2 regions of the Candidatus Fukatsuia endosymbiont of Tuberolachnus salignus genome follow, and region 2 is predicted to be linked to the other one. Evidence: predicted binding sites of a transcription regulator. Region 2 holds the regulator's gene; the other holds the start of a gene.
What was found. The regulator PhoB, encoded in region 2, activates phosphate uptake and scavenging genes when phosphate is short. The targets are predictions, from matches to a motif close to CTGTCATAAAACTGNCNNAT.

Region 1 (12,555 bases), 130 kb from region 2:
TCTCATCTTGGCACCACCAACGATTAACTTGCTGTTGACCGTTAACGAAACTCCAGATGAAACCGGAAAAATCTTCTCCACGTGCTACCATTGCCAAATAAGCCCTAGCATTGGTGATAATGGCCTGGATTTTACCACGATGACGAATAATACCGCTATCTTGCATCAACATTTCTACTTGCTCTGATCCCATCAATGCAATTGCCTGAGGATCAAAATAATAAAAGCGCTGCTGGTAATGAGCACGTTTCTTAAGCACAGTGATCCACGAAAGACCCGATTGTTGTGCCTCCAAACATAACATGCCAAATAGCACTTGATTTTGCCTTTGTGGAATACCCCATTCGGTATCGTGATAAGCGATATATGATGTATCCGAAGTGACCCAACCGCAGCGCTTGCTATTCATCGTGCACTTTTTTGTTGACAATACTGGGATAACTTAAAGCGTCGGCTGATGGCATTCACCATCAGATCCAGGCTGAGACAGAGCATAAAATAAACAAGTGCTACAAACATAAAAATTTCCATCGGATAAACCATGCTACGATTATTGACCTGTGTTGCTAAGAATGTCAGTTCGTTGACGCCCACGATATAGGCCAGAGAAGTATCTTTAATCAATGAAATCCATTGATTAATAAATGAAGGAACCATCATACGCAATGCCTGTGGTAACACAATAAACCATAAAACCTGACGTTGGTTAAATCCCAATGATAAACCCGCCTGCCACTGACCGGTCCCCACTGCCATTATCCCCGCTTTTACTGCATGAGCCAGATAAGCTGATGCAATCAACGTTAGCGCACAAACCACGGTAGTGATTTCAGGGATATCAATACCAAAGGTAATAGGCAATAGAAAATAAGCCCAAAAAATCAGCATAATTACGGGAATAGCACGGAAAAAACCAAGAACAGTAACTAAAATTCCGCCCCAGAAGCCACGCGCCATCGCCAGTAGCATTCCCAACAAAGTTCCTAAAATAGCGGAAGCAACCCCAGACATTAGACTGATCAATAACGTCAATGCCGCCCCACCCAATCGACCATCAGGAAAAACGCCCCACATCAGGTAGCGCCAATTATCAATGATAATGGTGAAATCCATCTTAATGTTTCCTGACTGTCATTCGTTGCTGACGCCACATACCCCAAACCTCAATTAACGCAATAATGGCAACATACAGTACAGTGGCAATACCAAAAGCCTGGAAGGTACGCAATGTTTCAGTTTCTACCTGACGGGAAGTATAAGAAAGTTCAGCGACACCAATTGCCATAGTCAGTGATGAATTTTTAATCACATTCATATATTGCCCAAGCAACGGCGACATAGCGATTTTTAATGCCTGTGGCAAAATCACATAACGCATCGATTGCCACCCCGTTAATCCCAATGCCTGCGCTGCATATTTCTGCCCACGAGCAACACCCGCGATACCGGCACGTAACTCTTCAGCAATAAATGCAGCTGAATAAAGCGTTAAGCCGATTAAACCGCTTAAAAACTCAAAAGACGGCCAACGGAGGACTAAATTAAAGAGTATCAATTCATGGGCAGTATTTAGCCACTGCATCCAGGACAGAGGCAGTAGCTGACCCACAGCAAAGTACCAAAAAAAAAGCTGCACCAACAACGGCGTATTACGAAAGACAGAGCTGTAAATAATGACAGACCATTGCAGTATTTTTAGATGACTATCTCTGGCTACCGCCAGTAAAAATCCTAATGATGTCGCCGCGGCCACCGTACAAGCAGAAATCCACAAAGTAAGTAGAAAGCCATCCCATAACCAAAGCAAATATTGCGGAGCCAATAGCCAATCAGTGAGATACTGCAACTTCATAAGTGACGTCCATCAATGTCATAATAAGGCATTAAACTTCTAAGAACCTATTCGAAATCTCTTGTGCTCGCCGTGTTTTGGTCAAATAATTCGTCAAAAACGGGCTCAAAATGCTCATTGACTCTATGTAAACTGCGCTTTTTCGCCCACTTTTTCCTCGTCTGAGCGTCGCTCAAGAGGATTTGGAATAGATTCTTACAAAACCTACCAAAAAATACTCAGCCCTACACCGGAAAAAGTGTAGGGCTGGAAAAACAACATTCAGACGGGGAACACCCGCCAAATATACACCAGTCAATCGGCCACTGGCTGTTGATCAAGAAGAGCAAATTTAAAATCACCGCGCGGCTGAGCTGAACGGGTTTCCGCGCCAAACCAACGGTTATAAATATTGAGCGCATCACCGTCTTCTTCCAGCTTTATCAACGTTCGGTTGATGAACTCAATTAAGCGCTTTTCTCCTTTAGCCGCCGCTACTCCTTGGTATTCTTTCGTGATACTAAAAGGAGAAATTTCAAAATCAGCCTTCTGTGCTACAGGTATATTACCCAGCAAACCCACCAATTTGGCATCATCTTGAGTAATTGCCTGAACATTGCCATTACGCAACGCAGCAAACGCTATAGGTGTATCATCATAAGAAATGACTTTAGCCATAGGATAATGCTCACGCAAGGTAATTTCCTGCACGGTGCCTTTATCTGCGCCAATACGTAATTGCTTAATATCCTCCGGCGTTTTTAATACACCTTTACGAGCAATAAATTTTTGACCGGTAGCAAAGTAAGGCAAACTGAAATCTACTTCTTTTTCTCGCTCACGAGTGATAGTGAAATTAGCAGCGATCAGATCAACTTTTTTCGATTTCAGCAATGGAATACGGTTAGCAGGATTGGTCGCCCGCAATTCTAATTTGATCGATTCGACCGGGAGTTTTAATTCGACCGAGAGTGCTTTAGCGATAGCCTCGGCGATATCGACGTCATATCCCACCAGTTTTTTCGTCAGTGGATCCACGTAGCCAAAAGGCGGATTACTATCGAAAACGGCAACACGTACCACACCCGCCCCTTTAATCTCATCGAGTTTATCAGCATAAGCCACACCAGAAAGAGTAACGAAACTGGTCAACAGGATTAGTAATATAGCAAAATTCTTCATCAAATCACTCCTGAGAACATGTTCAAAATCTGCTGAGTCCGCTGATACCTCATCACTCGTAACCCAAGATACCGTTCTACATTCACTATACACACTAAGTCACAGATTAAAACTAACCAGTCATGTATGCAAGTAAGTCGTAGACTAAGCTTTTTCACCTTGCAGGAAAGATTTTAAACAAACCTTAAATAATTAATATTGCACATCGGCGCAGCCTAGCAATTAGCACGATAGATTAGGAAATAATATAAAAAGCTATATTTATAACTTTTTTCTTGGTAGGTTCAGTTAAAAATAATAGACTTCTTGCAAAATCATAGTTCGCATAGTTCGTTATGCGAAGTCAGGGCACCTGGCGCGCAGTAATTTCACGGTACGAGCACAAGAGATTTCGAACAGGTTCTAATTAAGCATTAGCTAAAATATCATCAGACAATGGATCTGTGATGGCTCTCTCTTTAGATTTTTTCCGTTCCACTGATGAAGCGGCATTCTGCTGTGTTTTACCTCTAGCGTTATTCGGTTCTTCGCTGATTTCAGACTGACCAATAAACACACCACCTTTTTTGATCGAAAAGTTAGTACCTTTGACAATACCTTTTAAACGACCATGCTCAAGTATTTCTAAATGATCAGAAACACAAACGCCATCAACACGACCATCAATAGTAATATGAGGAGCGGTTAAATTACCCTCAATATTACCGCTGCGCATTAATCTTATTGTCCCCTCAGTGACAGTAATATCACCGATGACAACACCATAAATTTGAATATCACCTTCGAGATCGACATTCCCCTTTAACTGTGTACCAGAAGCAATGATAGTATTCGTTTTAGTCAAATCCTGAGATGGGTTAGATACAGGAGAATTACCCGGCAGCGGGACATTAGTCGCTGACGATATTTCATTATTATTACTATTGACTTTCTTTTTAAACATGGTTTTTATCAACATAAAAAGTAAAACTAAAAAAAACAATACAGGAACAAAAAGTAGGCAAATGATACAATCATAAAATACATAGCCCACTAAACCAATAACCCATCCGCTCCACAAGAGACATAACACGATATTCTTGCGTACAAATAGGTTCATAGTTATTCGTCCCAGCCAGAAAAGCATCAATTACAATAGACTTCTTGCAAAACCTACTACGTCCTCTAAATACGTGCTGTAAATTCTGCGTTACCTGATGCTCGCAATCCTCATGTACTCAGTACAAAATAACAACATAGGAACAAAAAAATAAATCCCACAGATCCATAAAATATTTCAAGAATAATAATACAGATTGAGACTGGAAATAAACCATCTCATCTAAATTATTTTAATAATTCAATTTATTACATACATAAAAAACTTCCGTCAAGGAAACAAAGCGGAAGTTTTCTGGTTTTAATTAATAGAAATCATCATATATTATTAATTTTGGTTTTACACAAAAAATAAAAGTATACAAAACGGAAAGTATTTTATTTGGCTCTTTTTTTCTTATCGTCAACGTTTTTATCATTAGCAAGCAATTTTTCCAACGCATCCTCTCCCTGATGGCGAAGATCTTGCCCTTTAACAAAGTAGAAAATAAATTCACAAATATTTTGACAACGATCACCAATACGCTCAATAGAACGGGCGCAAAATAGCGCTGTTAAAACATTGGGAATAGTCCGCGGATCTTCCATCATATAGGTCATTAATTGACGCACAATTCCTTCATATTCCTGATCCACTTTTTTATCTTCACGATAAATGCGGGTAGCATCATTCAGATCCATTCTGGCAAAAGCATCCAGTACATCATGTAACATTTTCACCGTATGTCGCCCTAATGATTCCAGACTCACCAGTAACGGCTGATGCTGCTGAGAGAAGTTTTCCAACGCCGTGCGACAAATTTTATCAGCGACATCACCAATACGTTCCAACTCTGAAATAGTTTTGATGATCACCATGATCAAACGTAAATCACTGGCGGCAGGCTGACGTTTAGCAATGATACGCACACAAGCTTCATCGATGAGGATTTCCATCTTATTGACCTCCTCATCACCCTTAATAACCCGCTCTGCCCGATCACCATCCAACTTATGCATAGCAGTGATGGCGTCATTTAACTGTTGCTCTACCAAACCTCCCATCTTCAAAACCTGGGTACGGATGTGTTCAAGTTCTGTATTAAACTGACCGGAGATATGTTGATTCAGTTTGAAGTTATCCATGATCTGTCCTGTTTTTAACCGTAGCGGCCAGTGATGTAATCTTCCGTCTGTTTTTTCTGCGGAGCGGTGAATAATGTATCGGTATCACTAAATTCAATTAATTCGCCTAAATACATAAATGCAGTGTGATCAGAACAACGTGCCGCCTGCTGCATATTGTGTGTCACCATCACCACCGTATAATCTGATTTCAATTCACTAATTAATTCTTCAATTTTGCCGGTGGAAATAGGATCAAGTGCCGAACAAGGTTCATCCAACAATAATACTTCAGGACGAACGGCAATAGCGCGTGCAATACATAAGCGTTGCTGTTGCCCGCCCGATAAACTATTACCACTTTGACTCAGCTTATCTTTGGTTTCACTCCACAACGCCGCTTTCGCTAGCGCCCATTGCACCCTTTCATCCATATCTGAGCGAGATAAATTCTCAAATAAGCGAACACCAAAGGCGATATTATCGTAAATTGACATCGGGAAAGGGGTTGGCTTTTGAAAAACCATGCCCACTCTGGCGCGCAATAATGCAATATCTTGCTGATCAATAAGAACATTTTTTCCATCAAGCAGGATATCGCCAGTGACACTCTGATCTGAATATAGCAGGTACATTTTATTAAAAGTACGCAGCAATGTTGATTTACCACAACCTGATGGACCAATAAAGGCCGTGACTTGATTTTTAGCAATATCCAACGAAATATTCTTCAACGCATGAAACTTGCCATAGTAAAAGTTCAAATCGCGAACTTGAAGTTTACTACCGGGGATCTTACTCATTAAAACGTCTCTCCTTTAAGAACCTGTTACAAATCTTCTTGAGCGACGCTCAGACGAGGAAAAAATGAGCGAAAAAGCGCAGTTTACATAGAGTAAGTGAGCATTTTGAACTCGTTTTTGACGAATTACTTGACCAAAACACAGCGAGCACAAGAGATTTCGAACAGGTTAATAACCCACGCTGCTGGAGCCACGCTACAGATTTTTGGCGCATCAGTTTGTTTTTTTAGCGAACGTAACCCGCGCCAGAATATTTAACAACAGCACACAAAGCGTAATCAGTAGTACCCCTGCCCAAGCAAGTTGCTGCCATTCGCTAAACGGACTCATGGCAAATTTAAATATCGTTACCGGCAAATTGGCAATAGGATGATGCAGGTCTGTGCTCCAAAATTGATTAGAGAGCGAAGTAAATAACAAGGGCGCGGTTTCACCGGCAATACGAGCCACAGCCAGCAAAATGCCTGTCAGAATACCAGAGATCGATGCCTTCAGGGTAATAGCCGTGACAATACGCCATCTGGGTGTTCCTAATGCATAAGCCGCTTCCCGCAAACTATTTGGCACCAGTTTCAACATGTTTTCCGTGGTACGAACAACAATAGGCACTTGGAGTAATGCCAATGCGATGACCCCTGCCCAGCCGGAAAAATGTTCCATCCTTGTCACTACCACGGTGTAAACGAATAATCCCACCACAATAGAGGGAGCAGATAACAGAATATCATTGATAAAACGTGTTATTTCAGCTAACCAGGATTGACGTCCATATTCTGCTAGATAGATACCCGCCATAATGCCAAGCGGTGTACCTATCAGTGTCGCCCATAAAATTAATAATCCACTGCCAGCAATAGCGTTAGCCAAACCACCATCCGCAGCATTAGGCGGTGGTGTCATCTCGGTAAATAACGCCAGTGACATACCATCGATTCCTTTAGTCACAGTGGTGAATAGAATCCATACTAACCAAAACAAGCCAAAGATCATCGTTGTCATTGAAAGTAGCAGCGCCACCAAATTTTTTTGCCGACGCCATGCCTGTTTTTTGCGTCGAGTTTCTATTAATTTCTCACTGTTTTGTAAGATTACCTCGTTTTGTATTGTCATGTTAACGCCCCCTCCTGCTTAGCTAGACGTAAAATCATTAACTTAGAGAGGACCAAAACAATAAAAGTGATCAAAAATAAAATGAGTCCCAATTCCATCAACGCTGAAGTATGTAAAGGTGACTCCGCCTCAGCAAATTCGTTTGCTAGCGCAGAAGTAATGCTGTTACCCGGCATAAATAACGAAAAATTATCGAGTTGATACGTATTACCGATGATAAAAGTAACCGCCATAGTTTCACCAAGTGCGCGACCAAGCCCCAGTATCACTCCACCAATAACACCATTTTTGGTAAATGGCAGCACAATACGCCAAATAACTTCCCAGGTGGTACAACCGATACCATAAGCCGACTCCTTCATCATCACCGGCGTTTGTTCGAAGACATCGCGCATCACAGCGGCAATATAGGGAATAATCATAATGGCTAAAATAATGCCAGCTGCCAAAATACCGATACCAAATGCTGCGCCAGAGAACAACACACCAACGATCGGTACTCCAGCAAGGACATCACCCACTGGCTCTTGAAAATAGCGAGCAAACAGTGGAGCAAAGACAAACAAACCCCACATACCGTAGACAATGCTAGGGATCGCGGCAAGCAATTCGACGGCGATCCCAAGGGGGCGCTTCAGCCAACGGGGAGCAAGTTCGGTTAAAAATAGCGCGATACCAAAACTCACAGGAACCGCAATAATCAGAGCAATCACCGAAGTCACTATCGTGCCGTAGATAGGAACCAATGCGCCAAATTTTTCAGCGGGAGGATCCCATTCTTTATCCCATAAAAAGGCAAAACCAAATTTTTCAATGCTAGGCCAAGAAGCAACCAGCAGCGAGATAATGATACCGCCCAGCAAAAATAAGGTAACTAACGCTGCCAGTTTAACCAGCGTACCAAAAATAATATCACCGTACTGATTGGGTGCTTTGATCGTAGGCTTATAAGCAGCCATAGATTTTTTTCTCATCTGGGAGTAATTAGGGTTTGTAAAGCCTGTTCCAAATCTTCTTAAGCGACGCTCATAAAGTTTTACCCTCTTCAGTGCTAATCTGAGTTTTCCAGGCAGCACGGATTTGTTCAACCACTTCGGCTGGCAGCATCGCATAATCAAGGTCATTTGCTTGTCTAGCGCCGTTTTTGTAACTCCAATCAAAGAATTTCAGTACCTCTCTTCCTTTAACGGCATCTTTTTGTACTTTATGTAACAAAATAAACGTCGTTGAAGTGATCGGCCAGACATCCTTGCCTTTCTTATTAGTCAAATCTTGCGCGAATGTTTGGCTCCAATCCGCCTCTTTCGCGGCGGCACTAAAACTCATTACTGTCGGGCTGACGGGCTGACCATCGGCAGAAACTAATTTGGTATAGGCTAAACCCGTTTCCTTGACGTAAGAATATTCTACATAGCCGATACTACCGGGCAAGCGTTGTACGCATGCCGCAACACCATCATTCCCCTTACCGCCAAGACCTACTGGCCAATTAACACTGGAACCGAAACCCACTTTTTTCTTCCATTCGGTATTCACTTTTGCCAAATATTGGGTAAAGACAAAAGAGGTGCCTGAACCATCAGCGCGGCGCACAACGGCAATATTTTTATCCGGCAGTGTGACTCCGGGATTGAGTTTAGCAATCGCCGCATCATTCCATTTTGTCACCTTACCTAAATAGATATCACCTAATGTTTGGCCATTCAATATTAATTCATTAGATTTAATACCGGGCAGATTGACCACCATCACCACACCACCGATAACAGTAGGAAATTGAAATAAGCCATTAATAGCCAGTTTATCGTTAGACAATGGCTTATCTGAAGCACCGAAGGCCACAGTATTGGCGATAATTTGTTTTTCACCCCCTGAAGAACCTATGCCTTGATAATTTACTTTATTCCCCGTTTCTTTCTGATAAGCATCCGCCCATTGAGCATACACAGGCGTGGGGAAGGTCGCACCCGCACCCGTCAGGTTAACAGCAGCAAAGGCGGACAGAGTAAATACAGATAAGACCACAGCAATGATATTTTCTACGGTGATACGTATCAGTTTCATACATTCTCCCAATCAGGATGAAAATTATTTTCATGCAGACAAAAAAACGTTGTATACCCAATGCATTTCGAGTTACGGCAAGGCGGCAATCAATCGAATCCCAGGAGTGTACAGATAGTACATGACTGGGATGAGTGCGAGCCGCCAACGCCGCCGTAACTTGAAAGGCGAAGGGTATATCAGATAAAAACAATAGCAGAGGAGAACATAGGGCAGTTTAATGACAGAAAGATGGATTATTTATTACAGTTTTATGACAAGCCCCGGGTAACCAAGGCTTCAATTTTTTTTCGCTGTTATCCGATCACTGATTTCAGGTTTAATCATTCGCTATTTATCTCAACTGCCTTAATATAGCTAATTGAGTCGATAGACTATGTGATCGAAGTTGTGTTTCATTTGCCGTGAATTTGTGGGATACAAATTCTACGTTCCCGTCCTTATCAATCGAAATTTTAGCTTCAAATTCAACTTCTTCATAAGCTAATTTATCGTATTCAGAATCTTGTTCTCTTAAAATAAATTCGATCTGATCAGCAGTTTTTGATGATAATGTGGTCGTCACGGTAATACTGCCGCTCTCCTCACGACAGACTTGAACTTTATTAGAAGGACTAAATAACATATAATAATAGAATGGAGATTTATATTTCTCTAATACTTTGATTAACGGTGCAGAAAAAGTCTGCGAAGCAACTGCATTTAATGCAATGGCTTGTTTTTTATCTTTATCTTTATCTTTATCTTTATCTTTATCTTTATCTTTATCTTTATCTTTATCTTTATCTTTAATAGAGTCATATACAATCTTTAATGTTTCAAATACTTCTTCTTTCCCAAATTTTCTATATTCTTCTGGTACCTTAAATCCTACAAAAGAATATTTCTGTCTAGGTAAATCGTTAGATAACTGTTCAAACGGATCACAACCATCTATAGGTATAGAATTAATCAATTCCTGAACTTTATTCGTCAACTGTTTTGAAAAATTAATTTTTTCTCTATATTCTTCAATATCATTTATTCTTTGACCAAAAAGATTATTAACATTTTTTTCTTCCGCAGTAAAATGCTTAGACTCAAATGCGCGTACTAATTTTCCATTAACAAAAAATTCCAGATTTGAGGTTTGGCTGTTTTGTTCGATATGAAATCTATCCCTATAAGCTTCGTCAGCAATGTCTTTTAATTCAACAAAAGAGTCGACACATTCAGATAATGTTGTGTACTTATTATCTTTAAACAGACTAGAGAATTTATCATATGCTTTAATATCAGAGAAACAATGTTCTATTCTATTAAAGAGTGTCTTAATTAAATCCTCTTTTGTTGGAGGATTCTTTTTTGTAAAAAATTGAGTTACATAAGGAAATGCCCCAAATATAAACATCATCAACCTCAAAAACATAAAAAATAAATTGCATACATTTATACCAGATAATGAAAAATATTATTTTTATATTCCGCTCAAACTATAAACTTTCACTCAATGACACACGATTTTTTTGCCACTGATCAGATCAAAGCGATTCAATTATCCGGGTATTCACTGATGGTTATTTTTAATATTATTTGCTGACCATGACGTAATATCAGTACTGAAACAGGCGTACCAGGATGTATTTCAGCCACCTGATCCATCGTTTCTATGGTAGAGACGACTTTATTGTTATTAACATTCAGAATAATATCGCCAACCTGTACACCCGCTGTGGCAGCAGGCCCGCTGGGTGAAATCTGGTTCACTTTAATGCCGTGTGTCGCGCCTTGTTTAGCATTAATCGCATTAAATGGCGGATAATCGTTACCCGTGATACCAATATAACCGCGAATAACACGCCCATCGCGGATCAGTTTTTGCATCACTTTGCTTGCCAGTGCAGCGGGAATAGCAAAGCCTATCCCTTCCGGCGTTTCTCCGTTACTGCTTTTGTCGAATGATAAAGTATTAATCCCCACCAACTGGCCTAATGTATTGATCAAGGCACCACCGGAGTTGCCACGGTTAATTGATGCATCGGTTTGTAGAAAATTTTGCCGCCCAGAATCACTCAAGCCAATACGACCTGTCGCACTGATGATACCCTGAGTGACCGTCTGCCCAAGATTATAGGGATTACCTATCGCTAGCACCACATCACCAATATGTGTTATGCGTTGGCTATCAATCGGGATCACCGGCAAATTATCTGCATCAATTTTTAACACCGCCAGATCGGTCAAACTGTCTGAGCCAACGAGTGAGGCTTCGTATACGCGACCATCTTGTAGTGCCACAATAATTTGCTCTGCGTGATTGATGACGTGTTTATTAGTAACAATGTACCCTTTATCACTCATAATAACGCCAGAACCCAACGTCCGTATCGCGAGGCCATTCCGAGTGGCACTCCCCAGGCTACGGTTATAAACATTGACCACCGCCGGAGCTGCGCGCCTTACTCCCTGACTATAACTGATGGGAACGTCTTTAATAGCACTCTCCTGTCTACCCTCGTTTTTTTCCATAAAAAACGAACGTAATACCGGTAATAATATCAGTAAAATAGAGGCAAAAATCAGACCTAAAATAACAGAGCGCAATAACTTAAGTAACATAAAATTTTAAAATATAAAAGGATAGAGGGTTGAAGAATAGCATTTGTAAACCGAGTACAGCACACCCTAATTCATTGATGATGATATCAATAGGCTTCTTGCAAAACCGGCGCCTGGCGCGCAGCAATCGCTGCGTACACGAGTACATGAGGATTACGAGCACCAGGTAACGCAGAATTTGCAGCACACAGTAGGTTTTACAAAAAGCCTAATGAGGACGAAACATACCGATCACATGCTCACCAGAGCGGGTAGCTTTCGAGGGCGTATCGAGCTGATATTGATGATGACCACAGCGCACACATTCCACCACTTCCTTTTGCTCTTCTCGCCATAATGCCAAGGTGTCTAACGCATGACACTGTGGACAAATCGCACCCGCAATAAACCTTTTACGCATGATTGTCATGACCGATCTCCAAAATTATTCGTATGTATCCCAACCATCTAATTGCCGCCGTTCATTTTGCATTTCACGCTGGAAAATATCCTCAAGTTCACGGCGTGCTTCCTTCACTCTAGAAATCTGTGCCACATCACCATGATGATGAGGCATCAATTCACGTAGCATCCGCATATCTAAACGGCGGAAATGCTGTTGCACCCGATAAGCCTGATGGGGATGCATACCTAATTCTAATAACGTCTTGCGTCCTAATTCCAAAGCACTGGAAAAAGTCTCACGAGTAAAATTTTCTATGCCATTTTGCAACAGTTCGTGTGCTTCCACTCTACCTCTTGCACGGGCAAAGATTTTCAAATTAG
Region 2 (12,555 bases):
ACGATACCGACTTCAGGTACCGGTGGTACAGAGGTACTTTGTGAAGTCTCTTTATCATTACATCCTATAAGTACCAAGCCACTAACCAGTATCAGAACTGCAACCGGAGGTATTGTTTTTCTTGTTCTACTCATATAAGCCTCAAGTATCCGATCTGTTATCTATCAATAGACCTTTTGCAAAACCTACCACACGCTGTAAATCCTATGTTACCTGGTACTCGCAATCCCCATATACTCTCGGTACCCCCTGCGGTTGCTACACGCCAAGGCGCCTTGACTTCGCATAACGAACGGCGGTTTTGCAAGAAACCTAATGGATAGCCAGTTTTAAAAATCCACGGCGCCATGAAGCATAGAATACTTTAGCAATTATCAGTGTGTAAAATTAAAACTCTGCTTAATATTATCGGACACTACTATAGCTTCTAGGAACCTGTTCGGAATCTTTTGTGCTCGCTGTTCTTTGGTCAAGTAATTCGTCAAAAACGAGCTAAAAATGCTCATTGACTCCCTTTTTGTGTCAAAGAACAAACTGCACTGTTTCGCCCATTTTCTCCTCGTCTGAGCACAGCGAAAAAGATTTGGAACAGGCTCTAATGGCCAGCATCATACCTACTCAGACTATTTGCTCAATTATAGAATGAGAATGCTGTCTATCCAGTTTTTCTTGACAATCTCGCCGCACAATGGTCAGAGCAGCTAACGCTGTTTCCGGTGCTATTTCGTTACATTCCAGCAAATAGATCAGATCTACCGCCAATTGTATTTCTGGAGAAGCCCGCTCTACCGACTCAGGTGAAGCCTGTTCTATTAACATAAAAGCCAACATTAATTTTATTAGTTTGCGGTATACAAATGTCGAACAAAGAAGCGAAGGCACTGCCAATGTTCAATGTAACCGTTATTATAGGTAATAACGTACAGCAGTAACGTGAATCATTAAACAAATGTGATAAATGTTCAAAACTCATTTTCTTGTTCCTCAATATTTTTTTCAATGTGAAGCAATGCTTGACGACAACATGCCAACCTACCTTCTATCACATCTAGTTCTTTCCGTATCCGCTGCTGTTCTGAAGAGTGGATCTGTTGAGCTAATTGATTTTCTTTATCCTCTATCATTGCTATTAAACGACGCTCATACCCCTGATGTTCAGCCAATTTATCGTAAGGATTTTGCGTCATTGTCTGTGGTAACAGATTTTTTTTTAGCTGTATTTGCGTCGCCAATTCACTCTGTAATGCTGCAACCTGTGCAACCAGTTTTTCCGCTAGGAACGTCACCTGTGGTAAACGATTTTCTGCCACAACCTGTTTCAGTTGAATGAGATTGCTACGCATTTCTAGCAAGTAATCTCGCAAACGGGTACCATGACGACTAAACAAACCGTGGTCGAAACGCGTTTGTGGAACAGGAACACTGCCCTGTGGATCAATTCTTTCCGATAGGGTTTCAATTTGGCTGGTCAGCACTTGTAATAGTTCTTCTGTTTTCATTGATGTTCGCCTTTTGGGAGGTTACAGCTTTATAAAAAATCTACGGTATAACACATTTTTATCAGGTACAAATTATGACCATAATCGCACCAACCTTAGAACAGCAAATTGAATTCATTAAAGAAAATATTAAAACTGTCCCCCATTATCCAAAGTTTGGCGTATTTTTCCGCGACATTACCAGTCTGTTGGCTAATGCAAAGGCTTACGCTGCTAGTATTGACCTATTAGTCAAACATTATCAGGAAGCTAACATCACTAAGGTTGTAGGTACTGAGGCTCGTGGTTTTTTATTTGGTGCGCCGGTTGCACTCTCTCTAGGCGTGGGTTTTATTCCGGTCCGTAAAGCGGGTAAGCTGCCACGTGAAACTCTCTGTGAAAGCTATAGCCTGGAATATGGCACTGATAGGCTGGAGATCCACCGTGACAGTATCAAATCTGGAGATAAAGTGCTGGTCATTGACGATCTGTTAGCAACGGGCGGCACTGTCGCAGCCACAGTAAAATTGATTCGTCAACTAGGTGGTAAAGTGGATGATGCGGCTTTTATCATTCATTTACCCGAATTGGGTGGCAAAGAGCGCTTAGAACAACAGAATGTTAATTGCTATAGCTTGGTTTCGTTCATCTGATGGTTAATCTGTAAACCTCGAATTTTCACGGCACTAGGTTCTTCAGATTGCAGGCCGTAGCGGCTAAATACCCATCACTTGTTGGCTGATTGATTCTTTATTATAGTTATTGACGTCTTTTTAGCCGATTAAACTAGGCCGTGCTTTACAAGTCACTCTGCACTGTTTATAGTGCCCCCCGTTCGTTGTGGAGGGGTGGCCGAGTGGCTGAAGGCAACGGTCTTGAAAACCGTCGACGGGCAACCGTTCGTGAGTTCGAATCTCACCTCCTCCGCCAAAAAAAACACTTCTCAGCGCTTCTGCTAAAATTTCAAATTCTAACGTGGTAGATCCTTGCAAAACCTGCTAAACGCGCTCAACATGCTCATTGACTCCCTTTTTGTATACAAAGAACAAACTGCGCTTTTTCCTCGTCTGAGCGTCGCTCAAGAAAATTTGGAACAGGTTCTAACACTACGGTTGCTGCACACCAGGCACCTTAACTTCGTATGACGAACTTACGGTTTTGCAAGAGGTTTAATCAGAAAGTCAGGTAAAATAAATGCAAAACAGCTGCCCACACCAATTTCACTTGTAATATCCAGGTTGCTATCATGATGGTGCAACGCGTGTTTAACAATGGCCAACCCCAGCCCACTACCTCCAGTGTTCCGCGAACGTGCTTTGTCTACCCGATAAAAACGTTCAGTCAATCGTGGGAGGTGTTCCACGGCAATCCCCTGCCCATTATCACTCACCTGAAACTGTGCGCCTTGCGGCACGCGTTGCCAGGAAACCTCAATTCTGGTTCCGGGGGCTGTATGGTCAATTGCGTTATAAACTAGGTTGGAAACTGCGCTACGTAGCTGATCTTCATTACCAAAAACGTTAAGCTGTCTATCAATAGTGAAGATGATTTGATGACGTCCATTACTGAGTGTTTCAACTTCATGCTGTAATATTTGCAGCATCATTGTCATATCCACCCGCTCATTGATGTCAGTGTTGGGTGCTGTCTCGATCCGTGACAAAGTTAATAATTGCTTGACCAAAATTTCCATCCGTTTGGTTTGTTCTTCCATGGTTGTTAATACCTTATCTCGTAAAGCATTCTCTAATTCCTGATCTCGTATCATTTCGAGGTAACCTCGCAGTACCGTCAATGGTGTGCGCAGTTCATGGCTAACATTGGCAAAAAATTTACGTCTGGTGCTTTCCAGCTGGATCATCTGGGTGACGTCACGAGCGACCAACAGCAATTGCCCTGCAGAATATGGCATGACACGACATTCTACGTAATGGCCATTATTCAATTGTAACGTCAACGGCAGGCAGAATACTTGCTGGCGCATATAATCGCCGAATTCTGGATAACGTAGTAAATTAAGAATATTCTGACCATTGTCTTCCGGCCAGCGGAATCCCAATAACTGTTGTGCCAAACCGTTACACCAAAAAATATTACCTTCAATGGTCGTGATCACTAACGCATCAGGCAGCGATTCGGCACCACTACGGAAACTTTTAATCAACAAAGCTAACTCACGTCGCCGCCTGCGATTGCGCAGTTGCATTTGATAAAGGCCATAGAATAATGGCGCCCAATTCCAATGCCCCGTAGGGGGCGTCATGCTTCGATCCAACCACAACCAATGAGAAAGTTTAAGCTGGTTATAGAAATTCCACAGCAGGACAGCGAGTACTGAAATCAGCAGTAACCAGGGGAGATAGCCAATAAACAGCCCGGTTAATAGGGCGGGTAGACAAAAAAAAACCAACTCTAACATCAGTTTTTTCAATGATAAGCGTTCTAACACAACAACGTCTCCGGCATCGAAAATTTACAGAGCCCTTGCGAAAGTTTTTAGCTTTCACCAGAGGTTTAATAGCGTGTTGAAAAACGGTACCCGGTCCCCCGTACCGTCTGTATCATTTTGTCATAGCCATCTGTTTCAAGCACCTTTCGTAGCCGGCGGATATGTACATCGACAGTGCGATCCTCAACATAAACGTTAGTGCCCCAAACATAATTTAACAATTGTTCACGACTGTAAACCCGTTCAGGACGTGTCATAAAGAAATGCAGTAACTTGAATTCAGTAGGCCCCATGGATAATACCTGATCATTCACCATGACCCGATGTGAGGATGGATCCAGAATCAAGCCTTGCATTTCAATTACCTTTTCAATTGCCGTCGAAGCAATACGGCGCATAACTGCTTGAATACGTGCCACCAGCTCTCTAGGTGAAAAAGGTTTCGTAATGTAATCATCGGCACCGAGTTCTAGCCCGCGTACCCGATCTTCCTCTTCACCACGAGCAGTCAACATCATTACTGGAATATCCCGGGTTAAAATTGCGTGTTTTATATATTTAATAAACTGAATACCAGAGCCTCCAGGTAGCATCCAGTCAAGAAGTATCAAATCAGGAAAAGGTTCGGTAAGACATGCCACCGCGTTATCATAGTTTTCGGCTTCTAATGGCTGGTAGCCATTTTTCTGCAGCAAAAAACACAGCATCTCTCGAATTGGCGCTTCATCTTCTATCACTAGTATGCGTTTTGCCATTATTCATCCTGTCAGCTAATTTACATAATGACATAAAAACGGCAGACCCTGAGGTCTGCCTCTATCCCGATTACAAGAAGTAATCTTGAAGATTTCGTAATAGGCTCTAAGAAGTTAATGACTTAGCAGGAACACGAACGAAATCAATATGCGTGAGCTTAGGCTTGAACGGATGACGCTGAACTGCCTGTACCTGAACTTCGATTTCTTCTCCGTCGATCGCTAGAACCAGCGTTTCACCATAAAAACCGGGTTTCAATTCGGCATGTTTAGTGCTGTCATGGTCGAGAGTGATAGAAATCGGCTGTTTCGAATCACCATAAATAATTGCCGGAAATTTATTTTCTGCACGCAGGCGGCGGCTCGCACCCTTCCCCTTCACATTGCGTACATCTGCGTTAATAATGATCATTTTTTTCTCTTAAGTAAGGAATATCACTCTGCCACAGGCGACCCAGCAGCAGGTCAAGTAGTCGTCTTTACGGTAAAAAAACCGCGAGTAAAGCCGGCGGCATTCTAGCGAAAGATTGTTCAGGCGGCAAACGAAACCATAGATCACCGGGCTATTATAGGATCCTTGTCTTGGGATCAAGGCTGAAACGTCCCCTATAGCGCCACTTGTTAGATTCATTTTTTAATTTCTGAGCGCACCTCTTTTCCGTATCAGGTGAAGCTGTTTGCTGTACAGTTCCTTGTGCAGCGCATATTTTTATGATACCGATGAAAGGGTAAGGCTCCCACGAAGATTTACAGTCACCACCAAAAGCCAAAGAAGGCATTAGCAATAATAAGAGGGATAATACTTTTAATAGCATCTTTATTTTTTTCATGAAGAGCCCCTTTATTCTTCGTCATGATTTGATATGCACTGAATTTCTGTCGATTAGAATCTGTTCCAAATCTTCTTGAGCGACGCTCAGACAAGGAAAAAATGGGCGAAAAAGCACAGTTTACATAGAGTAAATGAGCATTTTGAGCCCGTTTTTGACGAAGTATCAGCGAGCACAAAGGATTTCGAACAGATTCTCACAAGTATAGTCATTGATGGCTATCATGGTGGCGGACCACGACAAAATCAAAATCGGGCAACAGTGTCTGTTATTTAAATCTCACGGATTATATGATGTAACATTAGACTTCTTGCAAAACCGTAACGAGTAGTGTGGAATCAAAGCGCCCGGAGCACGGTACCTGGCTAAAACAGTCCGTCAAAGATCGTAGGCCAGGTGATTGGGTCACAACGCAACAACAGGCAAATTGGATCAATGCGATTGGATAAATTTTTATCCCAACAGTTAGGGATGAGCCGTACACGGGTTGCACGGCAGTTACGGGCAAAGCATGTCACGATAGATGGTGCACCTGCTAGAAATGGAGCCATTAAACTGACGCCTGATCAAAAAGTCGTCTTTGATGGTGATCTGCTGCAACAGCAAGCTAGATCGCGTTATTTCATGCTGAACAAACCACAGGGCTATATCTGTTCTACAGAAGACCCCAATCACACAACAGTACTCCATCTTCTTGATGAACCTACTGCTCACAAACTTCATACTGCCGGACGTTTAGATATTGATACAACAGGCCTCGTTTTAATCACCGATGATGGTCAGTGGTCACACCGTATTACTGCGCCAAAACACAAATGTGAAAAAACCTATTTGGTCACCCTGGCACAACCCAATGCAGAAGACACTGCTCAACATTTTGCTGAGGGTGTGCAACTACACAATGAAAAATCATTGACAAAACCTGCACAACTTATCGTTATTGAACCACAATTAGTACGTTTGACCCTCAGTGAAGGGCGTTATCACCAGGTAAAACGCATGTTTGCGGCTGTTGGCAACCATGTCACTGGTTTACACCGTGAACGGATCGGAGAAATTATTCTGGATGACGATCTTGCCCCTGGTGAATATCGCCCGCTGACTGAACAAGAAATTGCCAGTATTAAATAACATGTTGTTGATAATAAACAGTGGAGGCACCCTTTAGTATGCAGAAAAACCAGGTTTCTCATATCGGATTGATTTTTATCCTTGGTCTGCTTTCCATGCTGATGCCGCTGGCGATTGACATGTATCTGCCGAGTATGCCGACCATCGCTAACGAATTCGGTGTAACAGAAGGCAGTGTACAAATGACGCTCAATACTTATGTGTTGGGATTTGCTATCGGGCAGATATTTTACGGGCCAATGGCGGATAGTATCGGACGTAAGCCAGTGATATTGTGGGGAACATTAACATTCGCCGGTTCCGGTATTGCCTGTGCATTAGCACAATCAATTGAGCAATTAATTACTTTGCGTTTACTGCACGGTGTATCAGCGGCAGCGGCGAGTGTGGTGATCAGCGCGCTAATGCGTGATATTTTCACTCAAAAAGATGATTTTTCACGGATGATGTCATTTGTAACCCTAGTCACTACCATGGCACCCTTGCTGGCACCGATGATTGGCGGACTGTTATTGCTATGGTTTAGCTGGCACGCCATTTTTTGGACTATATCGGCAGCAGCGTTAATCGGCACCCTACTGGTAGCCATCTATATCCAGGAGACGCTACCTCCTTCACAGAGACAAAAGTTTCATTTGCGTACTACCCTGCACAACTTTGCCTCTTTATTCCGTCATAAACGGGTACTGAGCTACATGTTGTCGAGTGGTTTTTCAGTTGCTGGTATGTTTGCTTTCCTTAGCGCGGGGCCTTTTGTTTATATTGATTTAAATGGTGTGTCTCCACAACATTTCGGATTTTATTTTGCGCTGAATATCGTTTTTTTATTCCTGATGACCTTGATTAACAGCCGAAATGTGAAGCGCTTTGGGGCAATGAATATGTTACGCTTTGGGCTGTTAATTCAATTAATAATGGGGATCTGGTTACTGGTAGTCTGTATTATTGGCCTTGGTTTTTGGGCATTGGTCTTGGGTATCGCCGCTTACGTGGGATGTATTGCAATGGTTTCATCCAATGCAATGGCAGTCGTCCTCGATGATTTTCCGCATATGGCAGGAACAACGGCTTCTCTGGCGGGAACATTGCGTTTTAGTATTGGAGCACTCGTGGGTACTTTGCTTTCTATCGCGCCAGTGAGTAGCGTTTGGCCGATGGTTGGCTCAATAACATTCTGTATTATCACCGCGGTCTCTCTTTATTTTTACGCAAGTCGATCGAGAGACAATAAATGATCAAAATAGACTTAAAACATCGTGATCACATTAACTTCGTCTATGGCTATTAAGCACTCTACGTCCAGCATAATAGCGTTTGTGCCAATATTGATCATTAAGGCTGGATATGGTTACGCCAATACTGGCGGACGCAATGCCAAATTGCTCTCGGAAAGTCAGTTGAACAAAAGCAGAGCAATCAACCCCTTTTTTACTGCTGCCACCGAAACGATAGCGTACTGCTTTCCAACCTGCATATTGTTTTAGAATTTTTGCCTTGATCTGAACATTGCGAACTCCTGTTTCGAATTCACTTTGTGAGCTGTAGAATGAAAGCCGACTCTGTGCCGTTTGCCGCTTTTGTAGCTTTGGCGAGCTACAAGCGGATAATATTGCAACAACAGTAATCAGAATGATCGTCCGCAAGCCATATTTCATAACAATTTGAGGTTTAATCATGCAACGGCTTTCCTTTTACTTCTTGATGACTATATACAAATAGACAACAAAAATGATTAAAATTCTTCTAAATTTGAAGAAATATTTAATAAGTTATAGCAGATAAAAAAGTAAAATACCGCTGTAGTGGATTACTTATAAAAATTCATCGTATTCGTTACAGCATATCGAGTAAAAAATAATCACCAGGATGGCGATTTTATGGCTTAGTCGCCAGATATTAGATTTCTTGCAGAAGTACTCGCATCGAGAAAAATACGGGAAAGGAAGCATGGGCAATGACACCTGATGCTCTGATAACTATGTTTCCGTTTTACTCTATCAGATGGTGTTATTAAAGTTATACTGGATTTTTACAGGACAATAATAAGGCTACATAAATCATCACATATTGACAATTGTTTTACAATTGCATAAGCGTTTTTTGATATTGTTATAATAGCGTGATGGGTAATATCCTCTGACATATAAATACAATATTGAGGTTATTATGCCGAACGTATCACAATCATCACCATTAATAGTTAGCAGACCTGTACCCAGTTCCAACTCTCCTACAGCAGAAGGGGAAACTCTATTTAATACGATGAAATTTGCAGGAAATATTGCAGGAAATATTCCAGAAAGAATGCCCAAAATTATGACTGGTAGCGAAACAGCTAAAACAACAAAAAAAACAGCGGTAAGAGTCAAAGCTCCAGATGCAAGAATCCCCGAGCGCGTGGGTAACAGCTTCCCACGTCAAACGACACACACACAGATGGTGGTTCAGGATGGAAACACTCCAGCATCTAAATCTGGAACACCAAAACGTGTACCTTCTGAAAAAACTGAAGTAATAAAAGTATCTCAATCGAAGCCTAGTACGACCGCACAAATGGGGGTTAAGGGTGAAAACACTACAACACCTAAATCTAGAATACTACGGCGCATACCTTCTGACACAGAGAGCCAAAAAAATGGCATAAAAAATACAACTGCTGCAGGAATTAGTAACAATAAAATTATAAGAAGTGCAACATTTATTCTTACAGCTCCATCCGCACCTCTTAACATAGTGCCAAAAATTGAAGAATCAAATAGCGTACCTACACAGAGTCTAACTCATACAACAAGTAAGACAGGAATAAAAGCCAATATACAAAAAAATGCAGCGCCAAAAACATCAAAACCAATACAACATAAAACAGAAATAAATGAACCATCGAAGAATACGAGTTCGGTACCTGAGCAACATGCTGATTTGATGGCTATATTCAAAGGAAAAAACTCCCCTCATAGTATTAAAAGAGAGCTACAAGTAGCCGAAAGAAGAAATGTTAAATGTACTATGAATAATGGAAACAAGAAAATATTTGAAGATTTTCTCAAACGTATTATACAACCTACGTATATTTCGTATGTTAAAGACTTAATCAATAATCCTGATAATATTAAAAAATCATCATTTAAAGAAATACCTTTATCTGAGATGTTGTTCAAGTCTGCGAAAAATAACTAGCGTTAAATTTAAAACAATGATCAGCATAAAACCGTGGTGTATTCATGACTACGGTTTTTTTCTTAGTTAAGCAATTAACCCCCCCCCATATTGACCGAGCCAAGGATCTACACAGGATATAACAGCACCGGATGTTGACAATTGTTTTACAATTGCATAAGCGTTTTTTGATATTTTCATAATAAGATTATAGATAATATTCTATGAAATATCAGTATAAATATGAGTTTATTATGAAAACATCAAGTTCCGGGATAGAAAATAGGACACATATCCAGTCCCCCCCATTTAAAAGAAATAAAGGAAAAACTGGGTAATAAAATAAGGGAAAAACTAGTCGCTGTAAGAAACGGTATGAAAGGAATCATGCTCTATTTTCGTAACAATGGTGGTAATGCTCATACAACAAAAATAGCAAATAAAATAAATGTTGAATTAACGGGAGTAAGGCCTCTTGAAAAAGAGGTCTTCACAAACTACGTAGGGGGAAAAACAGCGATTTTTAATAAAATTCAACCGACACCTCAAGCAGCCGCAGCAGAAGGGAAAGCAACATTGCACTCGCCAAAAGTAGCAGAGAAACAAGTACAAGCTGTTAAGAAACAAATTTTTATGCCAGAAATAGTGCCAACCCCTGCGCCAAAAAAAGCACCTACCGTAGAACCGAAAACAGCAGCAACCATAGTAACAAAACAAAATGAAAACAAGAATCCAGCTCCAGACCCAAAATTTACTGATGAAAATATACCTGGAAAAAATGTATTCCCTGGTATAAGGCCGTCAAAAAATGAAACAGGGATCTCAAATAAAATAGTTCTAAAGCCCCTCATTAAATCTAATATGCCATCTCCTCGGGCTCCTTTTTCTTACTATACTCCTACTCTGCGTCGTATTGTTCCTACTTCTATTAATCAAATAGAAAAAACCACATTATCTGAAGAGTCTCATAAGGCTATGCCTACCAAAGCTTATATTTATAGTCCTTTTTTAAACGAGGATGTTATTAAAAAGATGGATATTAAGGCGATTGCTGATAGCCTTGACCAAGCAATAGAAACTAATCTACCACGAGTTTTAAAAGACAAAGAATCTTATCCAGTATTATTTAATGGTCCTATGAAAGATATAAAAAATGTCTTCCAGGCATTTAAAAATTCAAAGGAGAAAAAGATTGATTGTTATTTAATAAAATTAAATAATATCTTATCTTCCGATAAGATATTACTAACCAGTAAAGAGAGATCAAATTTTCATAATCAAATTACTAGATTACGTGGCCAACTTTTAGTATTAGAAAAAATGACCTTTGTGCCATTCTCTCAAGCGAATACTTCAAAGTTGGAAAAAATATATCTTATAGGTCACGGTGCCGCCGGAAAGCCAAATATTTACTCGCCATCTGATTTAGGTCTTCAAAAGAAAAGTGTTGAAGAGATTGCCACTGAACTTAACAGAATAGTAGAGCCGGTAAAAAATCGCGTAAGTATACACATACTTTCATGCCACTCTGCTGACAGAGAAGTAGCCACTTCATTTAACGAACAAACATTACAAAATAATATTGTAACCCGGAAAAATGAAATGCCATTGGCTCAGCATCTAGCTAAAGCTATAGGAAAGTGGCAAGATGAGAAAGAATTTAGAGTTGTTGGTTACTCTGGTGCAGGAGTGATAGAAGGCCCTCATGGTGACCATAAAATCCGCATGTTAGAAGGAGATTTTAAGAAGGGAAATTGCCAATATATTCGTGCCAGTGGGTTGAAAACGGCGTTTACCGCTAATAACCCTCCTGAGCGGTTACCAGGAAAAGAACCATTTTCTTCGAATAGATAATCTGTAATTTGTATGGTCATCGCACACCGGTATCTAATACTGACCCAGCAGATAAACAATAGCCGCGGCAAATAGCCCAGCGATAATATCATCGATCATAATGCCCAACCCTCCCTGCAGATTGCGATCAAACCAACGGATCGGCCAGGGTTTCCAGATATCGAATAGACGGAAAATAATAAATCCGATGGCCACCCATTGCCAATTATTAACTGGCAACGCCATAAGCGTGATCCACATTCCAACAAATTCATCCCATACAATGCTGCCATCATCATGCACCCGCATATCTTTGGCTGTGCGCTGACAAAGATAAATACCAATGCCGATACTGAATATCACGAACAAAAAATAAAATTGCCACGGTAATGGGATCAACAGTAACCAGAGTGGAATAGCGACCAGCGATCCCACCGTGCCCGGTGCCACGGGAGATAATCCACTGCCAAACCCCGTCGCCAATAAGTGCCAGGGGTTAGTGAGCCGCAGACGGCTTTTAGCTTCATTCATCATCAACTTTAGTCACAGTAAAATGCTTAAAGGGTTGTAACAACGGCTGAATAAATTTTCCTGCTGTGAAAAATCTAATGTCTTCATCGGGTGAGATAAGTTGACCAATACAAGTATAAGCAACAGCAGCCTGATTGAGTGATGCTTCCAGAGAGCCGCAATTTATTTCAGGCACGGTAAAACACAGTTCATAATCTTCGCCTCCATTTAATGCCCAATGACGTGCCTGTTCGGCACTGGCGCATTTTTTCAACGTTTCTGAATAGGGCAGTTTATCTAATTCAATACGTGCACCACAGTTACTCGCTTTTAGGATATGTTGCAGATCAGCAATCAATCCATCAGAGATATCAATAGCCGCACTCGCGACATTACGTAGCAATAATCCTAAA

Region 1: the regulator PhoB is predicted to act here: its motif matches at 9,433-9,452, upstream of pstS (phosphate ABC transporter substrate-binding protein PstS).

Annotation. Positions count from the first base shown of each region.
Region 1 covers NZ_OZ034983.1:2,961,433-2,973,987, forward strand. Annotated here, with positions in the region: gene AAHH42_RS14220 (DNA-3-methyladenine glycosylase I) at 1-409, opposite strand, end outside; gene AAHH42_RS14225 (amino acid ABC transporter permease) at 406-1,113, opposite strand; gene AAHH42_RS14230 (amino acid ABC transporter permease) at 1,115-1,852, opposite strand; gene AAHH42_RS14235 (ABC transporter substrate-binding protein) at 2,147-3,013, opposite strand; gene AAHH42_RS14240 (bactofilin family protein) at 3,420-4,112, opposite strand; gene phoU (phosphate signaling complex protein PhoU) at 4,490-5,236, opposite strand; gene pstB (phosphate ABC transporter ATP-binding protein PstB) at 5,251-6,018, opposite strand; gene pstA (phosphate ABC transporter permease PstA) at 6,232-7,128, opposite strand; gene pstC (phosphate ABC transporter permease PstC) at 7,125-8,087, opposite strand; gene pstS (phosphate ABC transporter substrate-binding protein PstS) at 8,155-9,192, opposite strand; gene AAHH42_RS14270 (hypothetical protein) at 9,527-10,585, opposite strand; gene degS (outer membrane-stress sensor serine endopeptidase DegS) at 10,723-11,790, opposite strand; gene AAHH42_RS14280 (YheV family putative zinc ribbon protein) at 11,999-12,199, opposite strand; gene kefB (glutathione-regulated potassium-efflux system protein KefB) at 12,215-12,555, opposite strand, start outside.
Region 2 covers NZ_OZ034983.1:13,079-25,633, reverse strand. Annotated here, with positions in the region: gene AAHH42_RS00125 (efflux RND transporter periplasmic adaptor subunit) at 1-134, opposite strand, end outside; gene rsmS (pleiotropic regulatory protein RsmS) at 619-819, opposite strand; gene priC (primosomal replication protein PriC) at 963-1,499, opposite strand; gene apt (adenine phosphoribosyltransferase) at 1,574-2,131, shown strand; tRNA gene AAHH42_RS00105 (tRNA-Ser) at 2,321-2,408, shown strand; gene phoR (phosphate regulon sensor histidine kinase PhoR) at 2,629-3,927, opposite strand; gene phoB (phosphate regulon transcriptional regulator PhoB) at 3,993-4,682, opposite strand; gene rplY (50S ribosomal protein L25) at 4,789-5,094, opposite strand; gene AAHH42_RS00085 (hypothetical protein) at 5,249-5,512, opposite strand; gene rsuA (16S rRNA pseudouridine(516) synthase RsuA) at 5,948-6,643, shown strand; gene AAHH42_RS00075 (Bcr/CflA family multidrug efflux MFS transporter) at 6,682-7,878, shown strand; gene AAHH42_RS00070 (NlpC/P60 family protein) at 7,909-8,319, opposite strand; gene AAHH42_RS00065 (hypothetical protein) at 8,810-9,820, shown strand; gene AAHH42_RS00060 (hypothetical protein) at 10,175-11,653, shown strand; gene pgpA (phosphatidylglycerophosphatase A) at 11,687-12,163, opposite strand; gene thiL (thiamine-phosphate kinase) at 12,156-12,555, opposite strand, start outside.